3 regions of the Actinomadura vinacea genome follow, and region 3 is predicted to be linked to each of the others. Evidence: riboswitches for the same ligand, from Rfam matches in the RefSeq annotation. Region 3 holds a riboswitch; each other region holds the start of a gene.
What was found. Region 3 has a riboswitch for cobalamin ahead of ABD340_RS31055 (VWA domain-containing protein). Riboswitches for the same ligand answer to the same signal wherever they lie in the genome.

Region 1 (6,656 bases), on a different contig from region 3:
GCCGCGGGCACCGCGCCCAGCGTCAGCGTCGCCGCCGCGAGCGCGCCCGCCAGCCCGGTCCTGGCCAGGATGGAACGGATGGTCATGACGGCCTCCTCGCACGAGTGACTCCGGATGAGGCGAGCACGGACATGAGAGATCTCCATTGGACGTTCGAGGCGTACGGGAAAACCGGAAGCGCCGCGTGTTCGGCGTCCGGTGGCGCTCGGCGCCCGTCCGCGAGCCCGTCCGGCCCCTGATCGGGACAGGTCAGGCGTGCGCGAGCGCCCTCGAACGCCGGGGCGGGCCCCGCCGTACGACCTGGTACCGCAGGACGCGGCCGGCGGTGCCGGTCGCGATCACCGCCGTCACCGGAGATGTACGCGCCGGAGGGACGGCCGGTTCGACCCGCAGCAGCACCAGCAGGACGCGCAGCGACCGGTCGGCCAGGGCGGCGACCCGCCGGGCCAGCGTCCAGGCCGCCCGCTCGCCGCGCCGCAGCCACCAGGCCGAGACGACGGCGGCGGCCACGTGCGCGAGCGTCATCGCCAGGCTCGACTCGTACCCGGGGACGGACGCGATCTGGTGGTGCCCCGAGGCCGGGTCGGCCGGGAGCGCGGGGAGCGGCGGCGCGGTGGCCGCCGCGTACAGGCTGTGCAGCGCGAACTGGCCGCCCAGCAGCCCGCCCAGGATCGTCGCCAGCGAACGCTCGTGGCCCGCCAGCACCAGCGCCACCGCCAGCACCCCGCCGAAGCCCGCGGCGATCGCCCAGACCGGGACCGTGACGGTGGAGGTCAGGGTGTGCCCGAGGGTCGCCAGCGACACGCAGACGGCGGCGAAGGCGGCCGCCCGCGAGGTCCGGAAGAGCGGATGCGGGGACATGGCCCGTTCATCGTCCCACTCCGGTCCGGTGATCTCTATACCTCCCCCCGGATAGGACGCGACACGCCCAACATGTTGTGGTGTCGCGAACCGGTCCACCCAGATGTAGGGTCTTGCCCGTGCTGGTTCGCCCGTGCCGCCAACGGCTCGGGCGTCGTAAGAGGGAACCCGGTGCGACGTGCGCTGCCGCCATCGGCGCCGCCAATTCCGGGACTGCCCCGCAGCGGTGAGCGGGAACGACCGCCGTCATAGGCACTGGCGCGTGAGCGCCGGGAAGCGACGGCCACTAGGTCGCGCCGTCCGGACGTCCGGACGGCGCGGTGCCCGCGAGTCCGAAGACCTGCCGGCACCGATGTTCGTCCAGGCCTCGCGGGAGGGCCGGTGGACGGTGCGCGGCATGCCGCCGCGCCCCCGTTCGCGTGCCCGCTCCCGGCGAGGCGAGCAGCTCGCGACGGAGAGAGCAGAACACGTGACACAGCAAGTCATCGACCGGCTGGCCGCCGAGGTCGAGCAGGCCTGCGCGGGCCTGCCCGAAGCCGACCCGGCACGGGTGCGACGGGAAGACCGCGACCAGGCGATCGCCGAGGCCGCCGCCCTCGTCGCCGCGGAGCCCGCGTACGCCAAGGTCGCGGCCCGCCTGCTGAGCCTGAAGATCGCCGACGAGACCGCGGCCGAAGGGGTGCGGGCCTTCTCCGAGTCGGTCGCCGCCTCGCACGCGCAGGGGCTCCTCGCCGACGCGCCCGCCGCGTTCGTCGCCGCCCACGCCACCGAGCTGGACGCGCTGATCGACGATGACGCCGACGACCGCTTCGAGTACTTCGGGCTCCGCACCCTCTACGACCGCTACCTGCTGCGGCATCCGAGCACCCGCCGCGCCCTGGAGCGCCCGCAGCACTTCTTCCTGCGCGTCGCCTGCGGGCTGGCCGCGGACATCGGCGAGGCCGCCGAACTGTACGGGCTGCTCAGCACGCTGTCGTACCTGCCCAGCTCGCCCACGCTCTTCAACTCCGCCGCCCGCCGCCCGCAGCTGTCGTCGTGCTTCCTGCTCGACTCGCCCCGCGACGAGCTGGAATCGATCTACGAGCGGTACGGGCAGGTCGCGCGGCTCAGCAAGTACGCCGGCGGGATCGGGATCTCCTGGACCCGGATCCGGGCGCGCGGGTCGCTGATCCGCGGCACCAACGGGCACTCCAACGGGATCGTCCCCTGGCTGCGCACCCTCGACTCGTCCGTCGCCGCCGTCAACCAGGGCGGCAGGCGCAAGGGCGCCGCCTGCGTCTACCTGGAACCCTGGCACGCCGACGTCGAGGAGTTCCTGGAACTGCGCGACAACACCGGCGAGGACGCGCGCCGCACCCACAACCTCAACCTCGCCAACTGGATCCCCGACGAGTTCATGCGGCGGGTCGAGGCCGACGGCACCTGGTCGCTGTTCGACCCCAAGGAGGTGCCCGAGCTCACCGACCTGTGGGGCGACGACTTCGACACCGCCTACCGCCGCGCGGAGACGGAGCGCCGGTACGTCCGGCAGGTTCCGGCGCGCCGCCTCTACGGCCGGATGATGCGGACGCTCGCCGAGACCGGCAACGGCTGGATGACGTTCAAGGACGCCGCGAACCGTGCCTGCAACCAGACCGCCGAGCCGGGCCGCGTCGTCCACCTGTCGAACCTGTGCACCGAGATCCTGGAAGTGACCGGCGACCGCGAGACCGCGGTGTGCAACCTGGGCTCGATCAACCTCGCCGCCCACACCACTCCGGACGGAATCGACTGGGAGCGGCTGCGGGCCACCGTGCGCACCGCCGTCCGCTTCCTGGACCGCACGATCGACCGCGGCTTCTACCCGACCGAGGAGGCCGCGGACGCCAACCGGCGGTGGCGGCCGGTCGGGCTGGGCGTGATGGGCCTGGCCGACGTGTTCTTCAAGCTGCGGCTGCCGTTCGACTCGGCGGAGGCGCGCGAACTGTCCACGCTGATCGCCGAGGAGATCGCGCTGGCGGCCTACAGGACGTCCGCCGACCTGGCCGCCGAACTGGGGCCGCTCCCCGCGTTCGAGCACACCCGCACCGCGCGCGGCATGCTGCACCCGGACCACTTCCCGGACGCCGCGCCCGCCCGCGCCGCCGAATGGGACGCCCTGCGCGCCCGCGTCGCCGAGGTCGGGCTGCGCAACTCGCTGCTGATCGCCATCGCGCCGACCGCTACGATCGCGTCCATCGCGGGCTGCTTCGAGTGCATCGAGCCGCAGGTGTCCAACCTCTTCAAGCGCGAGACGCTGTCGGGCGAGTTCCTGCAGATCAACGGCTACCTCGTGGACGACCTGAAGCGCCTCGGGCTGTGGACGCCCGCCACCAGAGACGCGATCAAGCGCTCCAACGGCTCGGTCCAAGGCCTGGACCTCCCAGCCGAGCTCCGCCACCTCTACCGCACCGCGTGGGAACTCCCCCAGAAGGCACTCATCGACCTGGCCGCCGCACGCACGCCCTACATCGACCAGAGCCAGTCCTTGAACCTCTTCATGGAGACGCCCACCATCGGCAAGCTCTCCTCGATGTACGCCTACGCATGGCGCAGCGGACTCAAGACGACCTACTACCTGCGCTCCCGTCCGGCAACCCGCATCGCCCAGACAACGCTCATGTGCTCCCTGGAGAACCCCGAGACCTGCGAGGCGTGCCAGTAATGCTGTTGGACCCGGGCATGGACCTGACCCTGCGCCCCATGCGCTACCCCGACTTCTACGAGCGCTACCGCGCCGCCATACGCAACACCTGGACAGTAGAAGAGGTCGACCTCGCCTCAGACCTCCAAGACCTGAACCGGCTCACCCCAGAAGAACTGCACCTGGTCAACCGGCTGGTCGCGTTCTTCGCCACCGGCGACTCGATCGTGGCCAACAACCTCGTCCTGAACCTCTACAAGCACATCAACGCCCCCGAGGCCAGGCTCTACCTATCCAGGCAGCTGTTCGAAGAGGCCGTGCACGTCCAGTTCTACCTGACCCTGCTGGACACCTACCTCCCCGACGCCGACGAGCGCGCACGCGCGTTCGCGGCAGTCGAGCACATTCCGTCCATCAAGGCCAAGGCCGAGTTCTGCTTCCGCTGGATCGACTCCATCAGCTCCCAGGACGAGTTGCACACGCCCACCGACCGGCGCTCGTTCCTTCTCAACCTCATCTGCTTCGCCGCGTGCATCGAGGGCCTCTTCTTCTACGGGGCCTTCGCCTACGTCTACTGGCTACGCTCCCGCGGCCTCCTCAACGGCCTGGCCTCAGGAACCAACTGGGTCTTCCGGGACGAGAGCATGCACATGGACTTCGCCTTCTCAGTCGTCGACACCGTCCGCTCCGAGGAACCCGGCCTGTTCGACACCGAAATGACAAAACAGGTGACCCGCATGCTCGAAGAAGCCGTGGAGGCCGAATTGGAGTTCGCCCATGACCTGTGCGGCGACGGCCTACCAGGCATGAGCGCCGACGACATGCGCGGCTACCTGGAATACGTGGCCGACCAACGCCTGACCCGCCTGGGCCTACCCGTCCGCTACGGCTCGTCCAACCCGTTCACGTTCATGGAACTCCAGGACGTCCAAGAACTGTCCAACTTCTTCGAACGCCGAGTATCCGCCTACCAGATAGGCACCGAAGGCACCGTAACCCTAGACGAACCCTTCTAACCACGAAGCGGCGGCCGCACCCGGCGGCCACCGCTTCCAAGGGAGGCCCTGTGCGTCCAGGGCCCCGGCTCCGGCGTGACTGGTCACGTCCGCCCGAGCTGGTGGATCCAGGCTCAGCGATTGTTGTAGATCTCGTAGGTCCGGGCACCGTTATCGCACCCGTTACCGACCGACCGACATACGGTCACCTGGATCCACTTCTTTTCGGGGAGGTTGTACACGCCCCCCATCGAAGCTTTGGAATAGCTGCACTTCCCGTTGTTCTTGGTGTCCGGGAGGTCGAACCGGTAGCGAGCGTTACTGCCTTCCCCTACTTCCACCCACGCAATAGCCCAACGTCCATCGGACTTGGTGTCGCAGATCTTGAGGTGGTCGCCCTTCTTCGTGAAGTACGCCCTCGCCCCCTTGGTCTCGTCGTTCCACGGGCCGTACTCCCAAGTGGCGGCCGATGCGGTACCGGAGCCCAGGGTTACCGAGGCCATGGCCACAGCGGCCACGGGAAGGACGCGGGCCAGCAACGCCTTGATTTTCACGCAAAGTCCAATCTCTGGAGGAAGGGGGATTGCCCGGTATGGGGCGAGGTGATCTTTGAAGTCTCCGCACTATAGCGATATGCGATCAGTAAGACAACGCGAATGGATAACCGGCCAGACCCGGATTTGCGACTGCCCTCGGTGTCGACCAAGTCGCTCGACGTGGTCGGGGCGGCTCATTCTGGGGGTGTCGTATAAGTAATTGGCCTGATGCTGTCCACCAGAGCATCGAGACGCTCGTCGATCGTCTGCATCATGATGACGAATTCTTTGTCGTGTTCGAGCTTGTCCTTCCATCAGTAGGTGGAGGTGATAATCGCGGCCTGGCCTCCCTCCTCTTCGCCCCGGCCGACTGCAGCGCCTCCGAGGACGGGCAGGTACCGGGGTCAGAGGGAGATGTGGTGCATGATCACGTTGTGCACGTGGTGGGTCTTGTCCTCGCCGCGGAACTCCACCTCGTAGAGCTGGGTGCCGACGTGGATCGCGATCGCGCCGGAGGAGAAGAACGAGCCCGCGAACGACTTGTTGCTGACCACGCTCACCGAGCTGATCCGCGAGTACGGGATGCTGGTGATCGCGATCTTCTTGCCGACAAAGGACTTGTCCTGGATGATCACGCGCCGGTCGGTGAGCCCGATGAACCCCGTCCCGGCGCCCACGGCGTCGTACACCGCGATGATCTGCTCGCCGGGGAGCAGTCCGCTCTCGATCTGCTTGAGCTGCCCCGACCTGTCGTGCGGAACCCCGCCGCGCCCCATATGAGCCTCCCGTGAGTCGTGCCGCGCATTTTCGTACGACGCGCGCGGCGTCCGCACCGTTCCGCGATAACGGGTTTCGCGGGCCACGTCCGCTTCGCCGGGGGCTCTTGGCTGGGCACCCACGCCTACACCCGGTTCGACTGGACGGGTGTGTGCGCTGGCGGCCGTCGCGCCGGCCCGGCATCTCCTCCGCCGACTCGGTTTCAGCCGCCGGATCGGGGCACCAGACGAATGATCGGCAGTTCCCGGTCGGTCTTCTGCTGGTACTGGGCGAAACGGGGCGCGGCCGCGATGATCTGCTCCCAGGCCTGCGCGCGTTCCGCCCCGTGGAGCTGCTCGGCGACCACCGCCACCTCGCGGCCCTCGACTTCGATCTTGATCTTGTCGGGGTGGGCGGCGAGGTTGTGGTACCAGGCGGGATTCCCCGGCGCCCCGGCCGCCGACGCCACGATCAGCCAGTTGCCGTCGCCCCCGGGCCACCAGCCGACCGGAGTCGTGCGTTCGAGTCCGCTCTTGCGGCCGACGGTCGTCAGGATCAGGGCGTTGAAGCCCCCGAACTTGCCCTTTCGGCGGATTCGCTTGGCGACCAGCGTGTTCAGCAAGCGGAGCATCCTCCCGGCCGGCTGACGGGCACCGCGGGTTCCGGCAGGTGTATCGAAGCTCATGTCGTCTCTCCGAGCTGGGCGTCGCTATTGATGCGGTCGTCGATGACGAAGGCGACCTTGGTGTTCCCGGCCCGCACGTCGCGGAACGTTCGGATCTCGGCGGAGCCGATGCGGCCCCGGACCTCGACATAATCGTTAAGCAAGCATACTGTACACGCACT
Region 2 (6,656 bases), on a different contig from region 3:
GCCGCGGAGCTTACGGCCCGGGCGGCGGCGTCGGCCCAGCCACAGCAGCAGGCCGCCGAGCGCCACCACCCACAGCCAGCTGGCCGCCAGTTCGCTGTAGAGACGTCCGGTCTCGCCCAGGTGCAGATGGCGGTGCAGGTTGGAGATCCACGCCCTGACGGGCAGCGCCCCTGAGCTGCCGTAGCTTTCCAGGGTTCCGCGTACTTGGGCGGTGTGGGGATCGACGAACACCGCCAGCTGGGTGCTCTCGGCCAGGCCGGGGACGTCCAGCAAGACCCTGGTGGTACGGCCGGAGCCTTCGGAGGGACGTACGGCGGTGACTTCTCCTTGGGGTTGTGCGGCGCGTGCCGCGGCGACCTGCTGTGCCAGCGGCGTCTGGGCGTCACGGGCGGGAACGGTCAGTTCGTGCTGGTAGACGACCTTCTCGATCTGGTACGACGCGGCGTACAACAGGCCGGTGGTGGCGGCGATCAGCAGGAAGGGCGCGATGAGGATTCCGGCGTAGAAGTGCAGGCGCAGGATCAGCGGACGCAGCGCCGTCCAAGTCGCGCGTCTGGTGGGCGGGGCAGGTTCGGCGGCGTGCTCGTCATTGGCGAGTGCGGTCATGAAGGCGTTCTCCGTTCGCGCGGCGCGCGTCTCGGGATGTATGCGCAACTTCGGGTGGGGGACCGGCAGGCCTGTTCGCGGTGATGGCGAAGGCGGCCGGGCATGGGGCGGGCACGGCCTGTGTCCGGCCGTGGGCACCCCTGGAAGAATCGGATGCAGAACAAGGACCAGCCCCGTCGGCGCGGTCGCCGAGTCGGGGGCGAAGCCTCAGCGGGTCATCCGATAGCGGCCGGCCAGATGGGCGGGCCTCTTCCCTCCACCACATGGCGCATGGCCGCGAGTCGCAGACCATGCCGCTCCCGGCTCACCGGAAGCGATACCCCGAACTCACCGGCAGGCGCAGGTCGTTCCAGCCGCAGTGGCCGTAGCACCCAACCGGCTAGGCGACGCACCAGTGCGCATAGCTTCGCCTCGCCGCATTCCAGCCACCATGCGGTGACCAGTACGGCCACCACGTGCATCAGCAGCATGCCCAACCCAGGCGACGTCGCATGCTGGGCGTGTTCCGCCGCGGCGGCGGCGTCGGGCTGTCCCGAGCCGTCCGGCAGAAGCGTGTGCAGCAGGACCTGGGCGGCCGCCACCGCCGGCAGGATCGTGCTCATCGTCCGCTCCCGCCCCGTCAGGGCCAGCGCGGGAACGAACACGACCGCCAGGCCCAGCAGGAGGGCCGGGCCGTCCACCCGGCCGCCGCCGAACACGTGTCCGGCGGCGGCCAGCAGGGCGCACGCGGCGGAGAAGCTCGTCGCGCGCACCAGGCGGACCACCGACCACAAATCCATGCCGTCGCGGGCCTCCCAGACGGAGCGGGCGCCGTCCCAGGACGGCGGAGAACCGGCGGGCATGTCCATGCGCGGACGATGCCGCCACCACCGGATACGCAGGAGCCGAAGGCCAGGTTCAGCCTGCGGGCACCGTGATGAGAGGTCCCGGCGGGTCGCTTCGCCCCAGGAACGCCGAATCAGGAAATCAGGAGAGAACCACCGAGCGCATGGCCGTTCCCGGGACCTCCCATGTCCTGGGGGGCCCGCGCCGTACCACGGCGTACCGCAGGACGGCCAGGGCGGGCACGCGCTCATTGGCGCGGGCCGGCGCGATCGGCAGGTGACCGGCGGGATTCCGTCTCGCCGAGAGAAGGAACAGCAACGGGCGCAGGGCCCACCCGAGAAGCAGCCGAACAAGAGCGCACAGGCGCGCCTCGCCCCACTCCAACCATGCGGACGTCACCAGAACGCTCACGGCGTGCATCAACAGCATCCCCAGACCGGGGACCCCACCGTGGTGCATCTCACCCGTGCCCGTGATGGCGTCCGCCGAAGAGCCCGGCCCGCCCGCTTCCGTCAGCAGGACGTGCAGGACGATCTGAGAGAGAGCGGTGGCGGGCAGGATCGAGGCCAAGGTGCGTTCCCGGCCGGTCAGCGCCAGCGCGGGAACGAGGACGAGGAGGAAACCGGCCAGCGTGGCCGTCCGGGCGAGCGAGCCGCCTCCGGCGACGTGCCCGAGCGTGGCGAGCCCGGCGCACGTGCCGGCGAAGCTCGCCGCGCGCACCCATCGGACCACCGACCACGGACCCATATCGCTCGGATACTCCCACAGCGCGGACAGACGGGACAGACCCGGTCCGTGGCCGCGTCCGGCTCAGCGCAGTCAGGCGAGCGGCCGGCGGCCGACGCCGATCGACCTGCCTGCTGGTCGAGGTCAGCCGCCGGCACTTCTCGGCGGTCAGCACGGGGGCGGGATCAACGAGCGTATGCGCCCGCTCGTTCCTTGGTCCCGGGCCGCTACACTCGGCTGCGTGGATGGTTCGCTCGGTCCTGTAGGGGATCGAGCGTCGTAAGAGGGAACCCGGTGAGATTCCGGGACTGCCCCGCAGCGGTGAGCGGGAACGACCGCCGTCATCACGCACTGGGCCGGTGGCCTGGGAAGCGACGGCCAGTAGGAGGCTCCTACGTCGGTAGGAGCGGTGCCCGTGAGTCCGAAGACCTGCCTCCGCCCGCGCGCCGGCCGGCGCGCGGTGGTCTGCGGCCTCGCGGGAGGGCCTGCGGCTCGCACGGGCGGTGGTCCCCGCCGTGCGCCGTGTCCCTTTCGCCGTATGCCGCCTGTGGCTCAGCGAGGGAAGCCGCCATGAACACCACGATCCTCGGATACCCGCGCATCGGGGCGCGCCGAGAGTTGAAGTTCGCCACCGAGGACTACTGGGCCGGGCGCATCGACGCGGCCGCCCTGGAGGAGGCCGGCGCCGACCTGCGCGGCACCGTCTGGACGCAGCTGCGCGACGCCGGTCTCGACACGATCCCGTCGAACACCTTCTCCTACTACGACCAGGTGCTCGACACCAGCGTGCTGGTCGATGCCGTGCCCGACCGGTACCGGCACCTGGACGGTCTCGACCGCTACTTCGCCATGGCGCGCGGCGTCCAGGACGTCCCGGCGCTGGAGATGACCAAGTGGTTCGACACCAACTATCACTACATCGTTCCCGAACTCGGGCCCGGCACCAGGTTCCGGCTGGCGGACGGAGCCGGCGCCAAACCGGTCTCGGAGTACCGGGAGGCCAAGGCCCTGGGCATCGAGACGCGGCCGGTGCTGGTCGGGCCGCTGACCTACCTGCTGCTGGCCAAGCCCGCGGCGGACGCACCCCCCGGGTTCGGTCCACTCGACCTGCTCGACGGGCTGGTCGAGGTGTACGCCGAGCTGCTGGAACGCCTTTCAGGGGCCGGAGCCGAATGGGTGCAGCTGGACGAGCCCGCCCTGGTCGCCGACCGGACCGAGGAAGAGGTCGCCGCGCTGGCCCGCGCGTACGCGCGGCTCGGTGAGCTGTCCAGCAGGCCGCGCCTGCTGGTGGCGACCTACTTCGGCGCGATCGGCGCGGATGCGCTGCGCGTCCTTGCCGGGTCCCGTGTGGAGGCCGTCGCACTCGACTTCGTCGCGGGACCGGGGAACCTGGACGTGCTCGCCACCGTTGGCGGGCTGCCGCGCAAGACCGTCGTTGCGGGCGTGGTGGACGGACGCAACGTCTGGCGCGCCGACGAGCAACGGGCCAAGGCCACCTGCGCCGCGCTGCTCGGCCTGGTCGACCAGGTCACCGTGAGCACCTCCTGCTCACTGCTGCACGTCCCGATCGACCTGGACGCCGAGACCTCGCTCGAGCCCGCGGTGCGGGGGCGGCTCGCGTTCGCCCGGCAGAAGGCCGAGGAGGTCGTCGCGCTGGGCAGGGCGCTGCGTGAGGACGCCCCGGCACCTGCGGCCCAAGTCCCGGCGCCGGCCGCCGGGATCGACCACCGCGTCCGTGCCCGCCTGGACATGCTCGGCGACGCGCGCCGCGGTGACCGGGCCGCCCGGTTCGCCGCCCAGCGCGCCACGCTGAAGCTGCCCGATCTGGCCACCACCACCATCGGCTCCTTCCCCCAGACCCCGGAGATCCGCAAGGCCCGCGCCGACCGCAGGGCCGGACGCGTCTCCGAGGACGCCTACGTCCAGGCGATGAAGGACGAGATCGCCCGGGTGGTCGCGTTTCAGGAGGAACTGGGCCTGGACGTGCTCGTGCACGGCGAGCCCGAACGCAACGACATGGTCCAGTACTTCGCCGAGCAGCTGGACGGCTACGCCGCGACCGAGCACGGATGGGTGCAGTCGTACGGGTCCCGGTACGTGCGGCCGCCGATCCTGCACAGCGACGTCGCCCGGCCCCGGCCGATGACCGTCGAGTGGACCAGCCACGCCCAAGGGCTGACGAACAAGCCGGTCAAGGGCATGCTCACCGGGCCGGTCACGATGCTGGCCTGGTCATTCGTCCGCGACGACCAGCCGCCGGCCGAGACCGCACGGCAGGTCGCCCTCGCCCTGCGCGACGAGATCGGCGACCTGGAGTCGGCCGGCATCCGCATCATCCAGGTCGACGAGCCCGCCCTGCGCGAGCTGCTGCCCCTGCGCAGGACCGAGCACGCCGCCTATCTGGACTGGGCGGTCGGCGCGTTCCGCCTGGCCACCTCCGGCGTGGCCGACTCCACCCAGATCCACACCCATATGTGCTACTCCGAGTTCGGCGAGATCATCGACGCGATCGGCGCCCTGGACGCCGACGTCACCAGCGTCGAGGCCGCCCGCTCGCACATGGAACTGGTCGGTGACCTGCGCGCCGCCGGCTACGAGAACGGCATCGGTCCCGGCGTCTACGACATCCACTCCCCCCGCGTCCCCTCCGCCGAGGAGATGGAGGACAACCTGCGGCGCGCGCTCCAGGCCGTCGAGCCCGACAAACTATGGGTCAATCCCGACTGCGGGCTGAAGACCCGCGCCTACCCGGAGACCGAGGCGTCCCTGCGCAACCTGGTCACCGCCGCGCGGCGCGTCCGCGAGGGCGCCCCGAGCTGATCCGGAAACGGGCGAGGGCGCACGGGCCGGTGCCCGGACCGTGCGCCCTTGGCATCGGTGACATCATGTACTTTTCCGGTGTGGATAGTAGGGTATCGATCGCGGAGCTCGATCTGGTCGGTCTGCGCCGGTGTTTCCACGCGCACGCGGAGACGGCGTTCACCGAGCTGTGGACCTCGGTCACGATCGCGGCGGAACTGCGGCGGCTCGGCTGGCGGGTGCTCACCGGCGCGGAGGCCATCGACCTGTCCCGCGCGCCAAGGCTGCCCGGCCCGGACGAGTTGTCGCGCGCGGCGGAGCGGGCACGGGCCTGGGGCGCCGACGCCGATGGTCTGCGAGTGGTGCGCGACGGCCACACCGCTGTGATCGCCGAACTCGACGGCGGCGCTCCAGGCCCGTCGACCGCCGTGCGCGTCGATATCGACGCGCTTCCCCTGGACGAGTCCCAGGACGCCTCGCACGCGCCGGCGCGCGACGGGTTCGCCTCGCGGTCGCCGGAGGTCATGCACGCGTGCGGCCACGACGGACATGTCGCGGTCGGCCTGGAACTGGCGCGGCGCCTGGCCGGAAGGGATTTCCCCGGGCGGGTCCGGCTGCTCTTCCAGCCCGCCGAGGAAGGCGGGCGGGGTGCCCGCGCGATGCTCGCCGCGGGCGCGGCCGAAGGCGTCGATCGCCTGTACGCCCTGCATTTCGGGCTCGGCCTCCCGGTCGGGGAGGTCGCCGCGGGCACCTCCGGCTTCTTCGCCAACTCCAAGCTGCTGGCGGCCTTCACGGGTCGGCCGTCCCATGCCGCGCACGCTCCCGAGGAGGGGCGCAACGCGCTGCTCGCGGCGGCCCAGGCGGCGCTGGGCCTGCACGCGCTGCCGCGGTTCGGCGCAGCCGACACGCGGGTGAACGTCGGCGTGCTGCGGGCGGGAACGGCGCCCAACATCGTCGCGGCCGATGCCGAACTGCGGCTGGAGTTGCGCGCCACGTCCGGGGAGGTCTGCGACGAGTTGGAACGCCGTGCCCGCGCCGTGCTGAACGCGGCGGGCGCCGCGCACGAGGTCGGCGTGCGGATCGAGCGGATCGGCGCCGCCACGACGGCTGACTGCGACCCGGCGGCGGTGCGCGCGATCGCCGCGGCCGCCCGTTCCCTCCCCGCGGTGACGCGAGTCCTGGACGACCATCGGTTCGGCGCCAGCGACGATGCGACGTTCCTGATGCGGGCCGTCCAGGAACGCGGCGGCGAAGCGACGTACCTGGTCGTGGGGGCTTCGAGCCCCGCGCCGCATCACAGTCCCGGATTCGACATCGACGAGGCCTGCCTGGCCATCGCCGCCGACGTAGTGGAGCGTGCCATCCGATGAGTTTCAGCCACCTGTCGCATCTGGAGTGCGGACGGTGCGGCGCCGTCCACGCCGCCGATCGGCCGCAGAACCTGTGCACGGCGTGCGGGTCGCCCCTGCTCGCCCGCTATGACCTGGCGGCGATCCGCTCCTCGGTGGGGCCCGCCGACCTTGCCGCCCGCCCGCCGGACCTGTGGCGCTACCACGAGCTGCTCCCGGTCGCCGCGGCCGGCTCGGTGATCACCCTCGGCGAGGGCATGACGCCGCTGCTGCCGATGGCGAGGTACGGCGAGCGCATCGGCCTGCCCGGGCTGCTGATGAAGGACGAGGGGCTGATCCCCACGGGGTCGT
Region 3 (6,656 bases):
GCCCTCCTCGAAAGCCCGGACGACCCGTTCGGCCGCGGCGTCCCAGGCGGCGGCGCGGCGCTCGGTGACGCCGCCGCGGTCGTTGAGGGCGAACACGACCCGTTCGGCCTTGCCCGTGTACGCGCGGACGACCGACTCGGCGCGGCCCGCCTCGTCCAGCGCCATGACCGGGACCAGCACCACGTCGGACTCCCGCAGCACCCGCACGCCCTTGGCCGTCACCAGCTCGGGGTCGCCCGGCCCCACCCCGACGCCGATGAGCGTCCCCGGCCCCGGCGCGCTCCGCCCCGTGCCCTCCAGAACCGTGCCCTCCAGAACCGTGCCCTCCAGAACCGCGCCTTCCAGGTCGGCGGCGATCAGGCCGAAGACGTGCTGGTCGACCGGGCCGCCGGGACCGGTCTCGACGGCGCGGAGCACGCCCTCGTGCCGGAATCCCGCCTTCTCCGCGACCCGGACCGAGGCCCGGTTGGCGACGTCGATGCGCAACTCGACCCGGTTGAGGCCGCCGCCGCCGGCGTCCAGCGCCCAGCCGGCCAGCGCGCGGAGCGCGTCGGTGGCCAGCCCGCGCCCGCGCGCCGCCGGACGGATCCCGTAGCCGGCCTCGGCGGAGCGGGCCGGCCAGTCGACCCGGAAGAGCCCGACCGTGCCGCTCAGCGCGCCGGTCTCGCGGTCCGCCACGACCAGGTGCAGGCCCCAGCCCGAACGCGGGATGTCGTGCACCCCCTCGGCCAGCCACCAGGCCAGGCCGTCGCCGCCCGGCGGGACGTTGGGCGGCAGGAAGTCCTCGCCCGCGGCCATCGCCTCGGTCAGCACATCGGCGTCGTCCGGTCCGTAGGGCCGCAGCCGCACGCGCCCGCCCTCCAGGACGGGCACCGCGTCGAAGGTCGTCACGCGTCCCCTCCTCCTTCGCCGCGGCCCGTCCCGCTCCGGGAGGCCGCCCGCACCAGCCGCTCGGCGAACAGCGGTTCCCCCGCCCAGTGCAGATGCAGATACGACGCGACGCAATCCCCCTGGACGAAACCGTCGGGGCCCGCGGTCGTCCACTGCCACGCGGCCGTCTTCCCGTGGCGGGGGTCGGTGACGGTGCGGTGGAACTCGTGGCCCCGCACGCGTTCCCCGGTACGGGCCACCACCGAGTCGGAGACCGCGACGGCCGACCGGTAGCCGAGCGTCAGCCGCGGCGCCATGGTCGCGGTCACCTCGTCCAGGACGCCGCACATGGGCCTTCCGTCCAGCTCGCGGCCGAGATAGAGGAGCCCGGCGCATTCGGCGTACACCGGGCCGCCGCCCGCCGAGAAGGCGGCGAGGGCGCGGCGCAGCGGCTCGTTCTCCGACAGTTCGGACGCGTACATCTCGGGGAAGCCGCCGCCGATCACGACGCCGCGGGTGCCGCCGGGCAGCCGCTCGTCGCGCAGCGGGTCGAACCGCACGACCTCGGCGCCCGCCGCCTCCAGCAACTCCTCGTTCTCCGCGTACCCGAAGGTGAACGCCGGACCGCCCGCCACCGCGATCCGGGGACGGGCGCTCGCCGGAGCGCCGGCGGACACCTGCCCGCCCGGTTCCCACGGCTCGGCCCGCAGCGCCGGAGCGCTCCGGGCGAGGGCCAGCACGGCGTCCAGATCGCAAGACGAGGCGACCAGGTCGCCGAGCCGCCGGACCGTCTCGACCGCCTCCGCGCTCCGCTCCGCCGCCGGGACGAGTCCCAGATGGCGGGACGGCGTCGCCACGTCCTCGCGGCGGCGCAGCGCGCCCAGCACCGGGACGCCCAGCTCCTCGACGGCGTCGCGGCACATCCGCTCGTGCCCGTCCGAGCCGATCCGGTTGAGGATCACCCCGCCCAGCCGCACGCCTTCGTCATAGGTCCGGAAGCCGTGCACGGTCGCCGCCACCGAACGGCCCGCCGCCGCCGCGTCCACCACCAGCACCACCGGCGCGTCCAGCAGCCCGGCGACATGGGCGGTCGAGGCGAACCCGCCCTGCTCGGCGGCGCCGTCGTACAGGCCCATCACGCCCTCGACCACCGACACCTCGGCGCCCGCCGCGCCGTGCAGGAACAGCGGGACGACCAGCTCCTCCGACGTCAGCCACGGGTCGAGGTTGCGGCCCGGACGCCCGGTGGCCAGCGCGTGGTACCCCGGGTCGATGTAGTCGGGGCCGACCTTGTGCGGCGACACGGCCGTCCCGCGCGCGGCCAGCGCCGCCATCAGCCCGGTGGCCACGGTCGTCTTGCCGCAGCCCGACGCGGGCGCGGCCACCACGATCCGGGGAGCGCGAATCACCACTCGATGCCCTTCTGGCCCTTCTGGCCGCGGTCCATCGGGTGCTTGACCTTGCCCATCTCGGTGACCAGGTCGGCGACCTCCAGCAGCCGCGGGTCGGCGTCCCGGCCCGTGATCACCACGTGCTGGGAGCCCGGCCGGTCCCGCAGCGCGGCGATGACGTCCTCGACGTCGATCCAGCCCCACTTCATCGGGTAGGTGAACTCGTCCAGCACGTAGAAGCGGTACGTCTCGGCCGCCAGATCGCGCTTGATCTGCGCCCAGCCCTCCCTGGCGTCGGCCTCGTGGTCGGCCTCGGTGCCCGGACGCTGGATCCACGACCAGCCCTCGCCCATCTTGTGCCAGGTCACCGGGCCGCCCTCGCCGCCGTCGCCGAGGACGCGCAGCGCCCGCTCCTCGCCGATCCGCCACTTGGCCGACTTCACGAACTGGAACACCCCGATCGGCCAGCCCTGGTTCCAGGCGCGCAGCGCCAGCCCGAACGCCGCGGTCGACTTGCCCTTCCCCGGGCCGGTGTGCACGATCACCAGCGGCCGGTTGCGCCGTTCCCTGGTGGTCAGCCCGTCCTCGGGCACGTACTCCGGTTTGCCCTGCGGCATCGCTCGCTCACGCCACCTTCCCGGCCGTGTTCCTTCTGGACGCGCGGACGACCCCGGCCAGGTCGTCGGAGCCGAGCTCCTCCAGCCGCACCGTCTCGGCGCCCAGCCGCTCGCCGAGCCCGGCCGCCAGGCCGAGCCGTACCGGGCCGGACTCGCAGTCGACCACCACCGACGCCACCCCGGACGCGGCCAGCAGCCCGGCGGCGGCGGACGGGTCGGGGCCGTGCGTGGCACGGCCGTCGGTCACCAGCACCAGCAGCGCGCGGCGGGACGGGTCGCGGACCTGCTCGACCCGCAGCGTCTCGGCGGCCCGCAGCAGCCCGGCCGCCAGCGGCGTCCGGCCCCCGGTGGGGAGCCGCTCCAGCCGCCGCGCCCCGGCCTCGACCGACGACGTCGGCGGCAGCGCCAGCTCGGCTCCGGTGCCCCGGAAGGTGATGAGCCCGATCTTGTCGCGGCGCTGGTAGGCGTCCAGGAGCAGGCTGAGCACGGCGCCCTTGACCGCCCGCATCCGCCGCCGCGCGGCCATCGAGCCGCTGGCGTCGACCACGAACAGCACCAGATTGCCCTCGCGGCCGTCGCGGACGGCCTCCCGCAGGTCGTCCGCGGCGATCACGATCCCGGGACCGGTACGGCCGCGGGCGTGCTGGTGCGGCGCGGCGGCGTGCAGCGTGGCGCTCAGGTGCAGGCCGCGGGCGCCCGGCCGGGCCCCGGAGACCCGCCCGAACGGGGTGCGCGCCTTGGAGCGGCGGCCGGGCGCGCCGACGCCGGTGCCGGGCACGGTGAACAGCCGCGGCCGGAACGTGGCACCGGCCTGGGCGGGCTCGCCCTCGCCGGCGTCCGGGTCCTCGGCGGGGACGCGCTCGTCGGCCGGGCGCTCGCCGTCGTTCACGGACTGGCCGTTCAGCAGCGCGTCCAGGGCGCTCAGCACGTCGCTTCCGCCGTCCAGGCCGCCGGGACCGCCGCGCGGCCCGTCGCCGGGACCGTCGTCGTCGGGCCCCTCGTCGGGACCGTCGTCCTCCGGCCCGTCGTCGGCCCGCGACGGCTCCGGCTCCGGGGCGGCCTCGGGTTCCGGCTCGGGCTCCGGCGGCGCGGTCTCCGGAGGCCCGGCGGGATCGGCGTGCTCCTCCAGGATCCGGTCGAGCTTCTCCTCGTCCAGGCCGGGCGCGTCGAACGGGTCGCGGCGGCGCCGGTGCGGCAGCGCCAGCCGGGCCGCGGTGCGCACGTCCTCGGCGGTGACCACGGTGCGCCGGTGCCAGGCGGCCAGCGCCATCGCGGCGCGGGCCGTGACCAGGTCGGCGCGCAGCCCGTCCACCTCGAACGCGGCGCAGACCGCGGTGATCTGGCGGAGCGCGGCGTCGGTGAGCTCCACCCGGGGCAGCCGCGACTGCGCCGAGGCGATCCGCGCGGCCAGCTCCGCCTCGGCCAGCCGCCAGCGGGCGGCGAACCGGACCGGGTCGTGCTCGTAGTCCAGGCGCCGCCGCACCACCTCGGCGCGCTCCTCGGGGGCGCGGCTCGCGGCGACCTCCACGGTCAGCCCGAACCGGTCGAGCAGCTGCGGGCGCAGCTCGCCCTCCTCCGGGTTCATGGTGCCGACCAGCAGGAAGCGCGCGGCGTGCCGGACCGACACGCCCTCCCGCTCGACGTACGACTCGCCCATGGCGGCGGCGTCCAGCAGCAGGTCGACCAGGTGGTCGTGCAGCAGGTTGACCTCGTCGACGTACAGGACGCCGCGGTGCGCGGCCGCGAGCAGGCCGGGCTCATAGGCCTTCACGCCCTCGGTCAGCGCGCGCTCGATGTCCAGGGAGCCGGTGAGCCGGTCCTCCGACGCGCCTACCGGCAGCTCGACCAGCTGGGCGGGCCGGTGGGGCATCCCGGCCGGCTCGCCGGCGGGCCGGGCAGGGTCGGCGGGGGCCGGTTCGGCCCGGACGGTGATCGCGGGCTCGCCGTCCTCGCCGCCCTCGCCGAGCTCGTCGAGCCCGTCGTCCTCGTCCGCCTCGGCGTCGAAGGCGGCGTGCGGGCCGTCCGGGCAGCCGGGGTCGGGGTCGCGGGGGTCGCAGGAGAAGCGGCAGCCCGCCACCACCGGCACCGATGGCAGCAGGTCGGCCAGCGCCCGCACGATCGTCGACTTGGCGGTGCCCTTCTCGCCCCGGACCAGGACGCCGCCCACGCCCGGCGAGACCGCGTTGACGAGCAGGGCCAGCTTGAGATCGTCCATGCCGACGACGGCGGAAAAGGGGTAGCGCGCCCGGTGGGTCCGCCGGTCGGCGCCCGCGCGGCTCATCGGCCCATCAGATAGGGCATGCCTCATCGTCCTTCCCTCGGGTGTCCACGCCCGTGGCTGTCCTTCCAAGGGACGCCCCCCAAGGCTTGGCGGTGCCCGCGTCCCTTCGACGGCCGGAGTCTCCTGGCTCCCGGATCGCCACTCCTCCTCAGCCTTCCAGCGTCGCCGCCGTGGCTGTACGTGAGGGGAGCTCCCCATGGTCACAGTTGCGGGACAGCCCCGGATTCGCACCGGGTTCCTCCGCTTCCGTCGCCTGCACAGGATGACATACAGGCATAAACGACCCAAGCCGCGGAGGGGTGAGAGTGCTCCGGCGCCCTTCCCGGACCCCACGTCAAGAACGTGTTCTACAAAGGCCTGTCTCGACGTGGCCCCAGGTACCGCGCGAGCGCGCTACCTGGCCGGTGCGGCGACGCCGGAGGCGAGCTGCACCGGCCAGATCGCGAAGCGATGTCGCGCTCGCACCAAGCACGGTCAGGGTGCGAGCCGCCAGGCGAGCGTCCTGGGCCGGGATTGCATGAACACAGCGCGTCAGCCGAGCGGCGGCACCGCAGTGGCCGGGAGGGGCACGATCTTCCCGTTCGGCGGGTGGAGCAGTTCGGCCGGGAGGTGGACGACCGCGGGGATCGCGAACCAGACGGCCTTGCCGCGCACCCGCGGCACGCACCGCGACAGCGTGCGGAGTATGCCCCAGCGGCCGTCCGACAGCTCCCGGACGATGCTCAGCCCGCGGCCGTGGTCGCCGGAGGTCCACGAGTAGGCGGGCAGGCGGCCGGCGGCCTGGCGGTCGAAGACCGCGCACCGCACCTGGCCGGGGACGGCGCCGGTGCGCTCGCCGGGCGCACCGGCGTAGAGCCACAGCTCGTGCGGGCCGTGGCCGGGCGCGTGCTGGAAGGCGTTGGTGGCCAGCTCGCTGGCCATCAGCCGCGCGTCGGCGATGGCGGCACGGGGCGCGCCCGCCGCGGCCAGCGCCTCCCCCAGCACGGCACGGGCATAGCCCGCGCACTCCGGGCCCTCAGGGAGCACCCAGACGCACCCGAGCGGCGGCCCGCAGTACACCGGGACGACCGGTGCCGCCGCCTCCCCTGGGGCTCCCTCCCGGGCGCGCGCGCCGGTGGAACGGGGCGTCGGGGGCCCACCTTCGGGATCGTCGGCACCGGCGATGCCCCGGACGGCGCCGACCGTCTCTGGCGAGGTCTTCACAGGACCCTCCTGCCACCGTTACGTTCCGCTCACATGCGGTCACATTTCCTCAGCTTTGCGTGAGAATCTCAGTCACGCAACATCCTTCGGCAGATTGCCGTTACCGGCATGGTCATTTGTGTTGTACGGAACGGACCGAATCGGGAGACTCTCGGCTCATGACCTATCGGCCCACGGTGCGCGGTCGCCGGCTGGCGCGGGAGCTTCGCAGGCTGCGAGAGGAGCAGGGGCTCACCCTGCAGGAGGTGGCGGACCGGCTGGACTGGTCGCGGGCCACCGTCTCGCGGCTGGAGA

Region 1: another riboswitch for cobalamin. It lies ahead of ABD340_RS24170 (ribonucleoside-diphosphate reductase subunit alpha); the one in region 3 lies ahead of ABD340_RS31055 (VWA domain-containing protein).
Region 2: another riboswitch for cobalamin. It lies ahead of metE (5-methyltetrahydropteroyltriglutamate--homocysteine S-methyltransferase); the one in region 3 lies ahead of ABD340_RS31055 (VWA domain-containing protein).

What each region holds. Positions count from the first base shown of each region.
Region 1 is NZ_BAAARW010000019.1:92,294-98,949, reverse strand. It holds gene ABD340_RS24180 (copper resistance CopC family protein) at 1-86, opposite strand, end outside; gene ABD340_RS24175 (MFS transporter) at 250-861, opposite strand; cobalamin riboswitch at 968-1,223, shown strand; gene ABD340_RS24170 (ribonucleoside-diphosphate reductase subunit alpha) at 1,331-3,544, shown strand; gene ABD340_RS24165 (ribonucleotide-diphosphate reductase subunit beta) at 3,544-4,539, shown strand; gene ABD340_RS24160 (hypothetical protein) at 4,653-5,072, opposite strand; gene ABD340_RS24155 (PH domain-containing protein) at 5,459-5,830, opposite strand; gene ABD340_RS24150 (nitroreductase/quinone reductase family protein) at 6,034-6,441, opposite strand; gene ABD340_RS24145 (hypothetical protein) at 6,492-6,638, opposite strand.
Region 2 is NZ_BAAARW010000006.1:313,646-320,301, forward strand. It holds gene ABD340_RS10020 (PepSY-associated TM helix domain-containing protein) at 1-606, opposite strand, end outside; gene ABD340_RS10025 (hypothetical protein) at 822-1,454, opposite strand; gene ABD340_RS10030 (MFS transporter) at 1,573-2,151, opposite strand; cobalamin riboswitch at 2,386-2,608, shown strand; gene metE (5-methyltetrahydropteroyltriglutamate--homocysteine S-methyltransferase) at 2,728-4,977, shown strand; gene ABD340_RS10040 (amidohydrolase) at 5,058-6,326, shown strand; gene ABD340_RS10045 (threonine synthase) at 6,323-6,656, shown strand, end outside.
Region 3 is NZ_BAAARW010000023.1:71,213-77,868, reverse strand. It holds gene cobI (precorrin-2 C(20)-methyltransferase) at 1-891, opposite strand, end outside; gene ABD340_RS31065 (cobyrinic acid a,c-diamide synthase CobB) at 888-2,279, opposite strand; gene cobO (cob(I)yrinic acid a,c-diamide adenosyltransferase) at 2,276-2,878, opposite strand; gene ABD340_RS31055 (VWA domain-containing protein) at 2,886-5,159, opposite strand; cobalamin riboswitch at 5,276-5,400, opposite strand; gene ABD340_RS31050 (ATP-binding protein) at 5,691-6,362, opposite strand; gene ABD340_RS31045 (helix-turn-helix domain-containing protein) at 6,521-6,656, shown strand, end outside.